Linked DNA regions of Synechococcus elongatus PCC 6301. The protein of the gene in region 2 interacts with the protein of the main gene of each other region in a pairwise test. Links are inferred from orthologs where the notes say so. Each region holds a gene or a part of one and is shown on either strand. Other genes may lie near its edges.

Region 1 (8,160 bases), 550 kb from region 2 along the record:
CACCGCAATTTCACTGCCGATGAAGGGGCGGCCTCCTTCGACAACAACCATCGTGCCGTCTTCGAGATAGCCCACGCCTTGAGCGGCTTCTTTGCCTTCCTTGAGGATCCGTAGGTCGAAGCGATCGCCCGGTAGATAGGTGGGGCGTAGCGTTTTCGCGAGGTCATTGATATTCAGGACCGTGACCTCTTGAATGCTGGCAACCCGATTGAGGTTGTAGTCCACCGTTAACAGCGGTGCTTGCAAATCCTGGGCTAAACGGACGAGCTTGGCATCTACCGTACCGATGTCATCGTAGTCAGCACTGTTGATTGAGATGCGGGGCGCATAGGTTTCGCGTAGCCGGTTCAGGACGTCCAAACCCCGCCGTCCCCACGATCGCTTTTGGTCATTACTGGCATCTGCGAGTTGCTGCAGTTCTTGCAAGACAAACTGCGGCACAATCAGCCGCCCTTCCAAAAAGCCAGTCTCGATCAGGGCTTCAATCCGGCCATCGATGATGCAGCTGGTATCGATCACCTTGCTGATTGCAGGCTTGAGCGTTCCTTCGGCTAGCAGCGCCGACTCAACGGAGCCGGGATTGACCAGCCGAATCAGGGTGCGCCCGTGGGTATCGGCCAAGGTGATTCCCGACATGCCGAAAGCGATACTGCCGATTACTGCAGCCAAGGGTTTGAGAAAGACAAACTCCGTCGGAATGGGGAGCAAGAAAATGGGCGTCAGGATCAGGTTGGCGATCACCAACCCAAGAATGAGCCCCACCGCTCGGCTAATCAACTGATCCGTGGGCATTTGCCGTGCTTGCAACTGCAGCCGTCGAACTGCGGCTTGTGCCAAGAGGCCGAACAAACCACCAAACAAAGCAGTGAATCCGGCGACCACAAAGCGCAGCCCCTCCAGATCCGTTACCTGTTGCAGAGCACGTTCCGGCAGCAGATCAACTCCCAGGAAACCGGTTACCGCGCCGGTGATCAAAAAAAGCAGAATAATCAAAGCGTCTAACATAGTCGCGAACCGAAGCGGCGCAAACTCTGTGGCTGCACGGGATCGCGCCAGCCTCGGGGCAGGGAGCCCCATTATATCCACCCATCAGTATGGGCCTGCTGGCAACAGCACATGATCAATTTGCCGATTGCTGCTTACCTACACATCCCCTTTTGTCGTCGTCGCTGCTTTTACTGTGACTTCCCGATTAGCGTCGTGGGCGATCGCCTGCGCGGGGATCAGTCCGGCATGATCCGCCAGTATGTGGACGCGATCTGCCAAGAAATTGCTGCGACGCCTGTGCTTGGGCCAGCACTGCAAACGGTCTTTTTCGGTGGGGGAACGCCCTCCCTGCTGAGTCCCAATCAGCTCGATCGCATTCTGCAGACCCTCGATCGCCGTTTTGGGATTGCAGCGACGGCTGAAATTTCAATCGAAATGGATCCCGCTAGCTTTGACCGATCGCAAGCGATCGCAACGCGACAGCTAGGCTTTAACCGCGTCAGTATTGGCGCTCAGGCGTTTCAAGATGGCCTGTTGGAACGGTGTGGTCGTACCCATCGGCGGGCCGATATCGATCGCGCTGTGGCGGATTTGCGGGCTGCTGGTTTCGAGAATCTCAGTCTGGATTTGATCTCGGGTCTACCGGAACAGACGCTGGCGGATTGGCAGGCTTCATTAGAAGCCGCGATCGCCCTAGAACCGACTCACCTCTCGGCCTACGATCTGGTGCTAGAACCAGAGACGGTGTTTGGCAAGCGCTATCAACCGGGCGATCGCCCCTTGCCAGCCGATGAGCAAACCGCTGTCATGTATCGACTGGCGCATAGGACCTTGGAAGCGGCGGGCTTTGAGCACTATGAAATCTCGAACTATGCGCGATCGGGATTTCAGTGTCGCCACAATCGCGTCTACTGGCAGGATCAGTCCTTCTATGGCTTTGGGGTCGGTGCGACGAGTGCCCTGCAAGGCCAGCGGTTTGGCCGTCCGCGCCGCCGAGCTGATTACTTTATCTGGCTCGAGACGCCGGGTGCGATCGCGGCAGCTTGTGCACCGGTTACCTCTGATCCGGCTGATGCCTTAGCGGAAACGCTGATGTTGGGGCTGCGGCTGGCGGAAGGGTTGGATTGGACCGCATTAGAGCAGCCGTTTGGGGCAGAAATCCTGCGATCGCTGCAACCTGTGATTCAGCGCTACCAACAGGCGGGCTGGTTGCAATGGCAGGGCGATCGCCTCAGCTTGACCCAGCCGGAGGGCATGCTCTTCTCGAATCAGGTCTTAGCCAGTTTGTTTGAACGACTCGAGGCGATCGCGACTGTCTAGGAGAGTGGTTCCTGTTCAGCTGGCTGAGACTGGAGGAACTGGCGATCGCGCACTTCTCGGGCGTAACGCTGCACGGCAGATCCGATCGCTTGCCGCAGGTTGAGATAAGCCGGCGCAAAGGGCGGCTGGCTAGGGGTCAGTCCTAGCAGATCGGCGGTCACCAAAATTTGCCCATCACAATTAGGGCCAGCCCCAATCCCGATCGTTGGAATCGAGAGTTTCGCCGTGATCATGGCTGCAAGGCGATCGGGAATGTGTTCCAAGACGATCGCGAACGCGCCAGCAGCCTCCAGCGCGAGAGCCTGATCCAAAATCTGCTGCTGCGCTTCGGGCGTTTGTCCCTGCTGGCGATAGCCGAGCTGGCGCACGGATTGCGGAGTCAGCCCCACATGCCCCATCACCGGAATGCCGACTTCCACCAGTCGTTGCACCGTTTCTAAGAGGCGCGGATAGCCCCCCTCTAATTTGACGGCTTGAGCCTCCGTCACCTTCAGCAGTTGTCCTGCTGCGAGAATCGCGTCTTCTGGGCTGGTTTGGTAGGACAAAAACGGCAAGTCGCTGACGATCAGGGCATTGCGGCAACCACGCTGCACGGCCTGCACATGGTGAATCATGTCTTCTAGGCTTAGGGGCAGCGTCGTGGGATGCCCGAGGGCAACCATTGCCAAGGAATCGCCAACAAGAACCAGATCGATGCCTGCCTCATCCAAAATGCTGGCGATCGCAAAATCCCAAGCGGTCAGCGCCACAATCGGGCGACCCTGTTGCTTCCACTGACGCAGGTGACGAGGCGTGATCGGCATGGTCGCAACTGAGACGCGCTTCCTCACGCTATCAGACCGGCGCGATCGCTCGATAGGGGAGCAATGCTATGCTGAGATCGACTCGGACCTATGTGGTCAGAACGCCCAAATCCTGTCAGGACCGGAAGGTAGCAGCAGTACGGGATGCTTTTGACAGGCGTAGACTCCGGGTCACTTTTTTTGCGCATGAGTCTGCGCGATCGCGGCGAATGTGGCCCGAGTCACTTCCCAGAGCGGCCTCACTGCCCTCAACACTCCAAGTGGCAAGGCTATGCTGAAGCAAGACGCCCCAGAGCTGCTGGCATGAGCACTGTTACTGATCTTCTCCAAAAAGCGGTCTACCTTGGCATCGGGCTGGCTTCCTATGTGCCCGAGTTGGCGAAAAGCGAAAATCTCTCGGATCTGAGCGATCGCGTCCAAAAATTAGTCGATGACTTGGTCGCTCGGGGTGAAATGACCACGGAAGAAGCCAAGCATGCGGTTGAAGACTTGGTGAGACAAGCGCAAGGCTCTGTCAATGGTCCCGCTGGATCGCCCCCGCCTATCCCTCAGCCCATTCAGATCACGGTTGAGGAAGTCGAACCCGAGGCCAGTTCGAGCGCGGCCTCAACGCCTGCCGACAGTGCGCCATCTAACAATCCAGCTTCTGCTGCTGACGATCTGGAAAGTCTGCGTCAGCAAGTCAGTCAACTGCGAGAAGAATTGAACCGCCTCAATCAGAACAAAGGATAAAAATGCCCAAGCGGGCCTTGTCCTTGACCGATCGCGAGGCTGTGGCGGAGTGCTTTGGTGACGTAGTGTTTTGCGGCTTGGGCAGCTGCTAGAATCTCAAGCCCCAGCGCAGCATTGGCGGCGATCGCGGCGGCTAAAGTGCAGCCACTGCCGTGGGTATGGGGTGTGGCGATCGCTTCCGTCTTTAGGATGTGGGATCGTTGGCCATCCCACCACCAATCGACGCCGTGCCAGTCGCCGGTCGCTGCTCCACCTTTGATCAGCACGGCTTGCGGTCCAAGGTCTCGGATGATCCGTGCGGCGCGATCGAGATCAGCAGCGTCTTGGATGTCCATCCCGGCTAGTAGCTGAGCTTCGTAGCGATTAGGGGTCAAGACGGTTGCCAGCGGCAAGAGGTGATCGCGGAGGACAGCGATCGCAGCCTGATCGATCAGCACTGCACCCGTGCGCGACACCATGACGGGATCGATGATCCGAGGAATGAAGAGTGGTGCGATTGTCCCAGCAACCACTTCCATAATTTCGGCATTGAGCAGCATGCCGGTTTTCAAGGCTTGGGGCGGCAAATCAGAAAGCACCGCATCGAGCTGCGCCGCCACACCTGCCGGTGCGATCGCATCGACTCGAGTCACGCCTAGCGTGTTCTGGGCCGTCACACAGGTAATCGCACAGGTGCCGTGCACTTGATGGAAGGCAAAAGTCCGTAGATCGGCTTGAATGCCAGCTCCACCGCCGCTATCAGATCCGGCAATGGTCAGGGCGATCGGAACAGCCACTAGGGTCGGTTTTGAATTTTCCGTTGTAGGAAGGCCGGAATGTCGAGGCCGCCGCCGCTCGCCGGTGGGGCACTAGCTGGGTTGGGACTCACGCTGGGTTGGCTGGTCGGCTGGGACGTGCTGGTGGAAATCGTGTTGAGGTTGGGGCGATCGGTGCTGAAGCCCGTGGCGATCACGGTGATCCGCAGCTCTCCTTCCAATCGATCGTCAATCACGGCGCCGAAAATGATATTGGCTTCAGGATCGACGACTTCGTAAATCGCATCCGCTGCTGCGTTGACCTCATGCAGGGTCATATCGCGGCCGCCTGTGATGTTGAAGACAACGCCGCGCGCCCCTTCGATCGAAGACTCCAGCAGCGGTGAGCTAATGGCTGCATGAGCGGCTTCCCGAGCGCGGGACTTGCCAGAGCCGCTACCGATGCCCATCAGGGCTGATCCAGCATCGGCCATGACGGCGCGAACGTCGGCAAAGTCGACGTTGACCAGACCTGGGATCGTGATGATGTCAGAAATCCCTTGCACACCCTGCCGGAGAATATCGTCGGCGACCCGGAAAGCTTCTTGAATCGGCGTCTGCTCAGATATGGCGTGGAGTAGGCGGTCATTAGGAATAGTGATCAAAGTGTCGACTGAGCTTTGCAGTGCGGCTGTTCCTTCTTCCGCCTGCTTCATTCGGCGACGCCCTTCGAAGGTGAAGGGTTTGGTGACAATCCCAACCGTCAGCGCACCCACTTCTTTGGCGACTTCTGCCACGATCGGGGCAGCTCCAGTGCCGGTTCCACCGCCCATCCCCGCCGTGATAAAGACGAGGTCAGCCCCTTCCAAGGCGGCGATTAGTTCTTCCCGCGATTCTTCAGCGGCTTTCATGCCGATCGCAGGGTTGCCACCTGCGCCTAGCCCTCGCGTTAGTTTCTGTCCCAACTGCATCCGCTTGGGGGCTGCAGAGTGGAGCAAAGCTTGAGCATCAGTGTTGAGGGCCCAAAATTCAACCCCGCTGACATCGCTGCTAATCATGCGGTTGACCCCGTTGCTGCCGCCACCGCCAACGCCAATTACCTTGATGCGGGCAACGCTGCTGGGGATGATTAGTTCTTCTGGCTGCCCTAGTGCATCGAACCCCGACAGAGAGCCGTCACGGTTGAAGCCATAGGAATTGTTGATCGGCATAGGGTCGGTCATGGGGGTGAGTAGTAGCAGCCAACCATGGGCTTGGACAAGCTCGGTTGAACGCTAGTTTAGGGCAGCAAACTAAAAACAAGAGAATTATTGACGCACTCTGTCGGGAAAGGCAACTACAACCAATGGTTAGCGATCGCAAAATGCCGTTCCAAGTCGCAAAATTTGAGCGATTGCGGCTCATCCAAAAATACTAATTGCGGAACTAAAAACTCGATTGTCTTAGCGAGGGTTGGTTTGGAGCGATCGCGGTGGGGCTGAAGGCTTCATTTGCACGCGGGGTGTTGAAGGTTGGCGCAGATCGATGTAGGCGATCGCAGAGCGACTGGTTTTATCTGGAAGTTGTCGCAGGCGATCGAGCATGGCAATTTGCTGGGGAAGTAACTCGGGATTGTAGGGGCCACAGTAAACCGGCCCAAGCTCGGTTTCCAAAATGATGTTGGCAGGATCGCGCCAATCGAGCCCTTGGATGCCAACCGGGCTGGTGCGCAACAGAGAATAGAGCCCAGGCCACAGCCGTTGATAGGGTTCGCGGTAGCCACGCACTTTGAGGGTGGTGGTGGGCAGGGTTGCCCCCAGCCGTTCGTAGGCGCTGAGCGGATGCCAAACGCCTTGGCGATCGAGAATGCCCCAGCGCTCCTGTGGCGGCTGATTGGGTTCGACGACCACCCGCGAAGCCTGGGCAGTAGCGGTAATTTCTTGGACGGTGATGATTAGGCTGGCTGGCAGGAGACGGCGCTGAATTTGAACCGCTTGCAGAGGGGCGGCTTTCAGTAATTGTTGTTCTAAGCGTTGGGGCTGCAGCTGGAGCAGATTGAGGGGCATCTGCAGATTGAGGGTGGCCAAGAGGCGATCGCGGTTGAGGGTTTGCTGGCCTTGGATTTGAATGCGCCGTGGATCTTGGATGATCCAGAGCGGACGGGCCAGCACCCAGACCAAACCTGCGGCGATCGCTGTCACCCCCACAAAACGCCAGAAGCGCTGCAGCCGTTGTCGCCGTCTTTCCCAACGCTTTTGGCGACGGCGAGCGGCTAACGAAGCCGGAGAAGCAACTTCGGGCAAGTCGGCCATCACCACACTACGGACAAAGGACGGTTAGGCGCTGAGGCCCAGACGTTGATTCAGAAATTGACGCCACTTCAGTGCGAGACTCGCCTCGGTAAAGGGAATGGCAATTTGGCGATCGCGCAGTTCCAGCAAGAGATCCGCCGAGCCATTGACCGATGCCTCAGGATCAGACAACAACTGATTTTGCTGTTGCACCTGAATCCGTTGCAGCGTTCCCAAATCGATCGTTTCCAGAAAGACGGGCCCTTGTCGGCTGGGTTTACCCCAGACCAAATCGGAACCACGAACTCCTAGAACAGCACGCACATCATACTTGGCGGTTTCAAAGTCGGCAGCCCAAACTTTGTAGGACTCCAGCTTCTGATATTCATTCCAACCGGCCCAAGCCAAGCCGGTGAACAGCACTAGCAGCGGCAACCAGAGCAACCCATGCAGCATGGCCTAGCGCTCCAGAGCCAGTTGAATCAGCCGATGGACAAGATCGGGGAAGGCCACGCCACTCGCTGCCCAGAGCTGGGGATACATACTCAAAGCTGTGAAGCCCGGCAGAGTGTTGATTTCGTTGATGAAAATTTGACCTTGGCTATCCAAGAAAAAATCCAAGCGACTGAGGCCAGATGCATCGACGGCTTGGAAGGCGGCGATCGCGAGTTCTTGCAGTTTCTGCTGCAATTCCGCCGAAAGTTGCGCGGGGATCAACAGTTGCGCCTTGCCATCGGTGTACTTGGTTTCGTAGTCGTAGAAATCGCTGTCGTAGGTGATTTCGCCCAGAATTGAGGCTTGGGGATAGTCGTTGCCGAGCACAGCGCATTCGACTTCGCGAGGATTGTCGATCGCAGCTTCGATAATTAAACGGCGATCGAGGGCAGCAGCTTGATCGAGGGCGGCTTCCAGTTCAGCGCGATCGCGGACTTTGGCGATCCCAACCGACGATCCCAGGTTGGCGGGCTTCACAAAACAGGGATAGCCCAGCTCCGTTTCAATCTGCTCCAGCAAACTTGTGTAGCGGCAGGGATCCGAGAAGACTTGACTGCGATTGACGGCAACGTAGGCGACTTGCGGCAAACTCGCTTGGGCAAAAGCCTGTTTCATAGCGATCTTGTCCATGCCCAAGGCTGACCCGAGAACGCCAGATCCGACAAAGGGACGCTGCATCAGGGTCAGCAGCCCTTGAATCGTGCCATCTTCACCGTTGGGGCCGTGCAGGATCGGGAACCAGACTTCGACGTCGCGGCAGTCTGCTGGAAATTGCCAGCGATCGCTCGGTTCCTCAACGAAGAGTGGCTTTTGGTTGGC
Region 2 (8,026 bases):
TCTAAGAGCAGAGGTCTGCACCCCCCAGAGAGTTCCTGCTTGTTTTAAGACAGGCGACTCCAGATCTACTTCTGGTTGATGAGCAACCGTGATTGGAGACGACGGGTGATTCAAGATCGCTGACGCACGCCTCGATATTGAACTTGCCGCTGCAGTGCATAGTGCTTAGCAAACCGAGGCAAATCGCCACTGTGGCCGATCACAATCAGGGTGTCACCTGCATGCAAGAAGAGATCGGAGCCCGGCCGAAGGATCATTTCGCCAGTGGCTCGCCGCAGCGCCACGATAATAAATGCGCCTTTGCCGCTGACTTCGATCGCCCCGAGACGATGGCCGATCAAGGGCGATTGGGGAGCGATCGCCAGCTCATCCATTTGGATATCCAGTTCACCGAGCAGTTCGTTCAGAGTTTGGTGACTATCGCTGCTTTCTAAGAGGTTGAGCGCCGCCGGATGGGTAATTAAGTGCGCCATGCGCAGTGCGCCGATCGTGGCGGGCAGCACCACGCGATCGGCCCCCGCTTGTAGGAGTTTTTTTTCGGTGGCGGGCAGTTCTCCCCGAGCAATGATCGTCAAATTGGGATTCAAGCCGCGAGCCGTCAGGGTGATGAAGACATTGGCTGCATCATCGGGCAGGGCTGTTGCGATCGTTGCCGCTCGTTCTACGCCTGCATCGATCAGGATGGCTTCGTCTGTAGCACTGCCGCGCAAGGCTAAAAATCCTTGTTCTTCCGCTTGGCGAATTCTTGTTTCATCGGTGTCGATCACAATGACTGGCAGACTGGCCTCAGTCACCTTTCGCGCCAAGGTCTGCCCAATGCGACCAAAGCCACAAACAATGACATGCCGCTGCAGGGTGCGAATCTCTCGAGTCATCCGTCGTACGCCCAAGGCGCGTCGAATTTCACCTTCGGTTACCAGCTGCGCCAGTCCACCAATCAGGTACACGGCGGAGGAAGTGCCCGCCAGAATGACAAAGATTGTGAAGATGCGCAGGGCGGGGGTATTGATAGGGCGAACTTCGCCGTAGCCGACCCCAAAGATCGTGATCACGACCATGTAGATCGCGTCGAGTAAACTCCAGCCCGACAGCCAGTAACCCAAGATGGCGATCGCTTGGGTGGCAAGGAAAAACAGTCCCCCAATCACCACCTTGCGGAGAGCAGGCGGTAGCGATCGCCGAGGTGAGCCAGCCGTCATGGCATCGGGACGCGATGGATGTTTGTGTTCTAGTCGGAGTCGGTCAATCGGAACTGTATCCAGCACAGCGATCGTCCCAGGCTGAGCTAAAGCTGGGCTTAAATCTCCTCTCAGGTGCCATTCATCACTGGCCTACTAGAGAGAGTCCTGAACTGTTCAGCATGAAGTCTGGAGTACTCGCCCTTTTGCTGGGGCTACTGACTGCCTGCCAAGCTCCACTGGCACAAATTCAGTCTTCGGGGCAGGGCGCAGCCGATCGCTGGGATGCCAACGCTCCCGTGCAAGTCGCGTTCAATCACAACCCAGATCAGCGATTTACCGATAGCTTGGGCCGCGATCGCGAAGGTGATGATTTGGAAGGACAACTCCTCGCCAGCCTAGAGCAGGCTCAAACATCGATCGATGTCGCGGTTCAGGAAATTCAGGTGCCCCGCTTAGCGACTGCTTTGATCCAAAAACACCAAGCGGGCATTCCCGTTCGCGTCATTGTGGAAAACCAGTATCGCCAACCTTGGAGTCAACGACTGTCAGGCAACCTGAGTGATCGCGAGCGGCAGCGACTAGAGAACTACCGACAGATAGCCGATCGCAATGGTGATGGCCAACTCAGTCCCGCCGAAATTGCTGGCGGGGATGCTGTGTTAATGCTGGAGCGCGCTGGTGTACCGATTCTGGACGACACCGACGACGGCAGCCAAGGCAGCGGGTTGATGCACCATAAGTTCGCGATCATCGATCGCCGCTGGGTTGTCACCGGCTCTGCCAACTGGACAGCCAGCGATTTCTTTGGCGATCCGGGCCGACCTGCCAGTCGTGGCAATGCCAATCATCTGCTCTGGTTCCGCAGCCCAGCGCTCGCAGCGATTTTCCAAGAAGAATTCAACCTGATGTGGGGCGATGGCCCCAGTAAATTGCCGGATAGCCGCTTTGGCCTTGGTAAGCCCTTGCGATCGCCTAAATCGGTCCGTATTGGCAACACGCGCCTGCTGGTTCAGTTTTCGCCCACTAGTCCCCGGCTACCGTGGCAGGAAAGCACCAACGGCACAATCGCCCGTTACCTCACCCAAGCCCAGAAGCAGATCGATCTAGCACTGTTTGTCTTTTCGGAACAAGCGATCGCCGATGTTTTAGAAGCGCGATCGCAGCAAGGTACTCAAGTGCGACTGTTAATTGACCCTGGCTTTGCCTATCGTCCCTACAGCGAACTGCTAGATATGGTCGGCCTAGCGCTTCCCGATCGCGACTGCCGGGTTGAGTCAAACAATCGCCCTTGGAGTAGTCCCCTCACAACAGCAGGAGCGCCACGACTGACGCCCGGCGACACGCTCCACCACAAATTTGCCGTGATTGATCGCCAGCGCGTCCTGACCGGATCTCACAACTGGAGTGCCGCAGCCAACCTCAGAAATGACGAAACATTTTTAGTGATCGAGGACTCTAGTTTGGCCGATCGCTTTCGGGCAGAATTTGAGCGACTCTACGCTGATGCCTTCTTAGGTATTCCGCCAGCCCTGCAGCGCCGCGTCAATGAGGCGAAGCGACGCTGCGGTAGCCGAATCACTCCGAACAGCAATCAGGACTTAACCGAAACTGAGGATTGAGCCTTGGAGTCGAGGGATTAGAACAGATCGCTGTCTGGATCGCGGGGAGCCATGCCGCCCTCTTGATCTCGGCGCGAGCCCAGCAGCTCAAGACGATTGGCCCGGACGACGGGTGTGGTGCGCTGATTGTTGTTGCGATCAGTCCAGCTCTCAATCTTGAGAGCACCACTGATGCCGATCAGACTGCCTTTCTTGACATAGTCGATCGCAACCTGGGCTTCGCGGCCCCACATCTCAACGTTGAACCAATCAGGCTCATCATTGCGGCTGCGGCGATTGACCGCCAGGGAAAACTTACAAACGACCGAACCCGACTCAAAGTAACGAGCTTCGGGGTCACGACCGACGCGCCCCACCAAGTTGACAACATTTAAGCTCATCGTGCAGTCAAACCCCTGCGCATTGCTCAGTCCCATTTTGGCAGTTGTCGGCCAACCCGCCGAGCGAATCGCTGCCTAGACTGAGTTAGCAGGAGGCGCTAGAATCCTCTGGCGTTGCAGGCCACTCCACTGCGTTTCTGGCTTGCTACTCAGCTTAATTACCGCAGCCACGTCATCAAGGCGGATTTATCAGTGAGTATTCTTCGGCGCTTCTCCCTCTCCCGCGACATGGGTATTGACCTAGGGACGGCCAACACACTGGTCTATGTCTCCGGTAAAGGCATTGTTTTACAAGAGCCGTCGGTTGTCGCGATCGACCAAAACCTCAAAAAACCCCTAGCGGTCGGCTCTGAGGCCAAGTTGATGCTAGGTCGCACCCCCGGTAGTGTCGCAGCTCTGCGCCCACTGCGGGATGGTGTCATCGCTGACTTTGATGCCGCTGAGTTGATGCTCAAGCATTTCATCCGCCAAGTCCAAGAAGGGCGATCGGGCGTAGCTCGGGTCGTAATCGGCATTCCCAGCGGTGTCACGGGTGTGGAACGTCGCGCAGTGATGGAAGCGGCTACCCAAGCAGGCGCCCGAGAGGTCTATCTAATCGATGAACCGGTGGCTGCTGCGATCGGGGCAGGATTGCCGGTAGCTGAGCCGACAGGGACGATGATCGTCGATATCGGCGGCGGCACCACGGAAGTTGCCGTGATGAGCTTGCAAGGCATTGTCCTCAGCGACTCGGTGCGCGTGGCGGGCGATGAGCTGAGTGAGGCGATCGCGCAGTACCTCAAGAAAGTCCACAACCTCGTGATTGGGGAGCGGACCTCTGAGGAAATTAAAATCATGGTCGGGTCGGCCTTCCCCGACAACGAATTTGATGAGACAACCATGGAAGTCCGAGGCTTGCACTTGCTGTCTGGCCTACCTCGGACCGTCACGATCAAAGCAGCGGAAGTGCGCGAAAGCATGGCGGAGCCACTGAATGTGATTGTGGAAGCCGTCAAACGCACCCTCGAAAAAACACCGCCGGAGCTGGCTGCTGATATCGTCGATCGCGGCATTGTCCTCGCCGGTGGGGGTGCTTTGGTGCGGGGGCTCGATGAACTGATCAGCCATGAAACCGGCATCATCACCCACATTGCCCCCGACCCCCTGAGCTGTGTAGTGCTGGGCACGGGTCGCGTGCTCGAGAACTTCAAGAGTCTTGAGCGGGTGTTTAGTGCCAGCTCCCGCGCCTAGAGCGGTGCGGAGCAGCAGAACACGATGGCGGATGTGCTGCGTTGGTTCAATCGTTTCGGGCTCCGAGTTGCGATCGCTGGTGGGTTGATCGGGGCTGCATGGATTTTGCGGCAAACCCAAGGGTCACTCTTGGTCGAAGTCTACGCCTTGCTCACCCATCCCTTTTATCCTGGCCCCACTCAGCAAGAGTGGGTCAAGACGGCTACCGTTGCGGGTCTTGAGCAAGCGCTCTTGGAGGCAGAAGCGGAGAACCGTGTGCTCCGCCAGCAGCTAGCCCTGAAGCCGAAGCAACCAGCCGGCGCGATTTTGGCACCAATCATCGGTCGCAGCGTCGATAGCTGGTGGCAGCAGGTCACGCTCGGGCGCGGTAGTCGGGATGGCGTCCAAGTAGGCGACAGCGTCAGCGGTCCTGGCGGTCTGGTGGGGCGCATTGTCAGCGTCTCCCTCAACACCAGCCGCGTATTGTTAATCACAGACCCCAGCAGCGGTGTGGGCGTGATGATTAGCCGATCGCGCAGTCAGGGCTATATTCGCGGCCAAGGGACCAATCAGGTCACCGTGCGTTTCTTCGATCGCGATCCGGTGGTTCGCCCCGGCGATGTCGCTGTCACTTCTAGCGCTAGTACACTCTTTCCTGCTGGCTTACCTGTGGGTGTCGTTCAAAAAATCGATCTACAGGCCACTCCTGCCCCAGAAGCAATCCTGCAGCTGTCAGCGCCGATTGGGCAGCTGGAATGGCTGACAATTCAGCGATCGGTGCCCAGCAGACCATGAGTTTCAGTGCCGAGGAGCTGCGATCGCCCTGGTTAGCCACAGGTTTATCAGCTCTTGGGCTAACCCTCTTAATGTTGTTCCGCTTGCCAGGCTTAGAGCTAGCTGGAGTCGCGCCCCACTGGGTTCTGCTCTGGTTAATCACCTGGGCGCCAGGCCATGCAGTTTGGCAGGGTATTATCGCTGGCATCACCTTGGGGTTCCTGCTCGATGCCCTAAGCACCCCCTACCCTACCCATGCGCTGGGGCTCGCGATCGCAGGTTGGATTCTCACCGCTGGCTATCGCCGCCGTTGGTTTAGCTTGGAACCAATTGCGCTGATCAGCCTCTGCTTTGGGCTAGCGATTCTGCTTGAAGCCACCACCGCGCTCCAGTTTTTGATCCATTTCCGCGATGGCAATAATTGGGCACCAGAAGCGGGTAACACCGCTCAGCGGATCATCGCCGACCTCAATCGTCCTCTGCTGCCCGATCAAGCCGCAGGCATCAACCCTCGTTTTGTGGCACAACCGCTCTACTTCCTGCGGGGAATCGTCTGGGATTTTGCCCACATTGGCCTGGCCTCAGCAGTCATCACTAGCTTGTGCTTGCCACTCGTTTTCATTCCTCTGCGATCGTTCTGGCAACCGAAATGCGATCGTCTGTAAGGTACGACAGCTAGCTAACCACTGCCCATGTTGCTGAGGCATGCAGGATGGATAGACCTCATTCCGTCAGCACCTTTGTCTGTGGGGTGATGGTCTGTTTTTCTAGCCAGGAAGTTGACGAGCCTGACACAATTTCCCTGAGTCGGTGCGGTGACGCCAACAGATTAGTTTGAGTGGGTACTTGCTTGAGCGCTGGAGCCACAGGACAAGCAACAAAAAACGGGAGCCAGTGCGACTCCCGTTAGTGCTGTCAATCAAGCTGAGGTTTAGGCGATCGCGGCCATCCGCACTTCATTGTTGTTGAGCAGATCTTGCAGTTCTTCCGCATCAACGGTTTCTTTCTCAACCAGCATTTTGGCAAGTTGATCAAGAATCGAGCGGTTTTCAATCAACACTTTCTTGGCGCGATCATAGGCAACATCCACCAGCTGACGCACTTCGTCGTCAATCGTGGCGGCAGTCTCTTCCGAGAAGTCACGCTCGGCAGCAATGTCGCGACCGAGGAACATGTTGCCTTGCTGGCGACCGAGGGCCACAGGGCCAAGGCGATCGCTCATCCCGAAGCGGGTCACCATCTGACGAGCCACGCGGGCGACTTGCTGCAAGTCGTTAGAAGCGCCAGTCGTCACTTCTTCCTCACCGAAGACAATTTCTTCCGCCAGACGACCGCCAAGGGCAACCGCCATTTGGTTTTGCAGGTAGGTACGGGAGTAGAGGCCCGACTCCATCCGCTCTTCGCTGGGGGTGAACCAGGTCAGGCCACCCGCACGGCCGCGGGGAATAATGCTGATTTTTTGGACGGGGTCGTAGTCAGGCATCAAGGCACCGACCAAGGCGTGACCAGCTTCGTGGTAAGCCACCAAGACTTTGCGTTTTTCGCTCATGACGCGGTCTTTCTTCTCAGGACCCGCCAAGACGCGATCGATCGCATCGTTGACTTCATCCATCGAGATTTCTGCCAAGCTGCGGCGAGCAGCCAGAATCGCGGCTTCGTTCAGCAGGTTGGACAGATCCGCACCGGTAAAGCCAGGCGTCCGGCGGGCGATTTTGTCGAGGTCGATATCTTTGCTGAGGCTCTTGCCACGAGCGTGAACGCGCAGGATTTCCAGACGACCGTTGTAGTCGGGGCGATCGACCACCACTTGGCGATCGAAACGACCGGGACGCATCAAGGCCGCATCCAAGACATCAGGACGGTTGGTCGCCGCAACGATGATGATGCCGCTGTTGCCCTCAAAGCCATCCATTTCGGTCAGCAACTGGTTGAGGGTTTGCTCACGCTCGTCGTTACCACCGCCGAGGCCAGCACCGCGCTGACGACCAACGGCGTCGATCTCATCGATGAAGACGATGCAAGGCGCACTGGCTTTGGCTTGCTCGAACAGGTCGCGGACGCGGCTAGCGCCGACCCCGACGAACATTTCCACAAACTCGGAGCCAGAGATGCTGAAGAAGGGAACGCCTGCTTCGCCAGCCACGGCTTTCGCCAACAGGGTTTTACCGGTACCGGGAGGACCCACTAGCAGCACGCCTTTGGGAATTTGTGCACCGACGGCGGTGAAGCGATCGGCGTTTTTGAGGAAGTCGACGACTTCGGTCAGTTCCAGTTTGGCCTGATCAATCCCCGCCACATCGTTAAAGGTGACTTGGGTTTGCGGCTCCATTTGGACGCGAGCTTTGCTCTTGCCGAAGTTCATTGCCTGGTTGCCAGGGCCACCTTGGGCACGGCGCAGGATGAAGAACAGACCCACGAGCAAGAGGATCGGGAAGAAGAGGCTGCTCAGAGCCCGCAGCCAAACGCTGTCTTGGTTCTGAGGACGGACGGAGATATCGACGTTGTTATCGGTCAGGATTTTCAGCAGTTGCGGGTCGTTGGGCAGATTGACCTGCACTTTGTCGCCGTCTTCGGCTTGAACCAGTGCCGAGCTGCGATCGGGACTGAGGATAACCTTAGCGACTTGCTTGTTTTCCACGCGCTGGACAAACTCGCTATAGCGCCAGGTCGCCACGGTTTCCGTGCCGCGCTGATCCAGTAAAGCGGTCCCCAAAGCGATCACCACGATCGCGAGTAGTGCGTAGAGGCCGGCGTTTTTCCATCGTTTCTTCACAGGGGCCAATCCTCCTTGGATCGTCTCGGCGGATGTAAAGGGACTAACTCGTCAGTGTAACGAGGGGAAGTGTTAATTAATATTAACCAC

Evidence for each region.
Region 1: the proteins of SYC_RS06420 (region 2) and ftsZ interact in binary tests that used the Escherichia coli proteins (3 or more experiments, as listed by UniProt). The link is inferred for Synechococcus elongatus PCC 6301 from one-to-one orthologs.

What each region holds. Positions count from the first base shown.
Region 1 is NC_006576.1:1,865,842-1,874,001, forward strand. The notes cover bases 3,709-6,682. They hold ftsZ (cell division protein FtsZ), read right to left. Parts: upstream 5,800-6,682; coding sequence 4,618-5,799; downstream 3,709-4,617. Other genes in these bases: SYC_RS09170 (phasin family protein), read left to right, coding at 3,709-3,842; thiD (bifunctional hydroxymethylpyrimidine kinase/phosphomethylpyrimidine kinase), read right to left, coding at 3,827-4,618; SYC_RS09185 (cell division protein FtsQ/DivIB), read right to left, coding at 6,019-6,682. Also shown: SYC_RS09155 (PIN/TRAM domain-containing protein), read right to left, coding at 1-1,005; radical SAM family heme chaperone HemW, read left to right, coding at 1,117-2,307; panB (3-methyl-2-oxobutanoate hydroxymethyltransferase), read right to left, coding at 2,304-3,110; more of SYC_RS09170, read left to right, coding at 3,414-3,708; more of SYC_RS09185, read right to left, coding at 6,683-6,867; SYC_RS09190 (hypothetical protein), read right to left, coding at 6,892-7,302; SYC_RS09195 (D-alanine--D-alanine ligase family protein), read right to left, coding at 7,306-8,160. UniProt on the Escherichia coli protein: Essential cell division protein that forms a contractile ring structure (Z ring) at the future cell division site. The regulation of the ring assembly controls the timing and the location of cell division.
Region 2 is NC_006576.1:1,318,075-1,326,100, forward strand. Bases 2,570-5,409 are described here. They hold SYC_RS06420 (rod shape-determining protein), read left to right. Parts: upstream 2,570-3,408; coding sequence 3,409-4,410; downstream 4,411-5,409. Other genes in these bases: SYC_RS06410 (phospholipase D-like domain-containing protein), read left to right, coding at 2,570-2,800; SYC_RS06415 (single-stranded DNA-binding protein), read right to left, coding at 2,818-3,180; mreC (rod shape-determining protein MreC), read left to right, coding at 4,435-5,184; mreD (rod shape-determining protein MreD), read left to right, coding at 5,145-5,409. Outside these bases: SYC_RS06405 (potassium channel family protein), read right to left, coding at 111-1,199; more of SYC_RS06410, read left to right, coding at 1,361-2,569; more of mreD, read left to right, coding at 5,410-5,828; ATP-dependent zinc metalloprotease FtsH3, read right to left, coding at 6,095-7,936. UniProt on the Escherichia coli protein: Forms membrane-associated dynamic filaments that are essential for cell shape determination. Acts by regulating cell wall synthesis and cell elongation, and thus cell shape.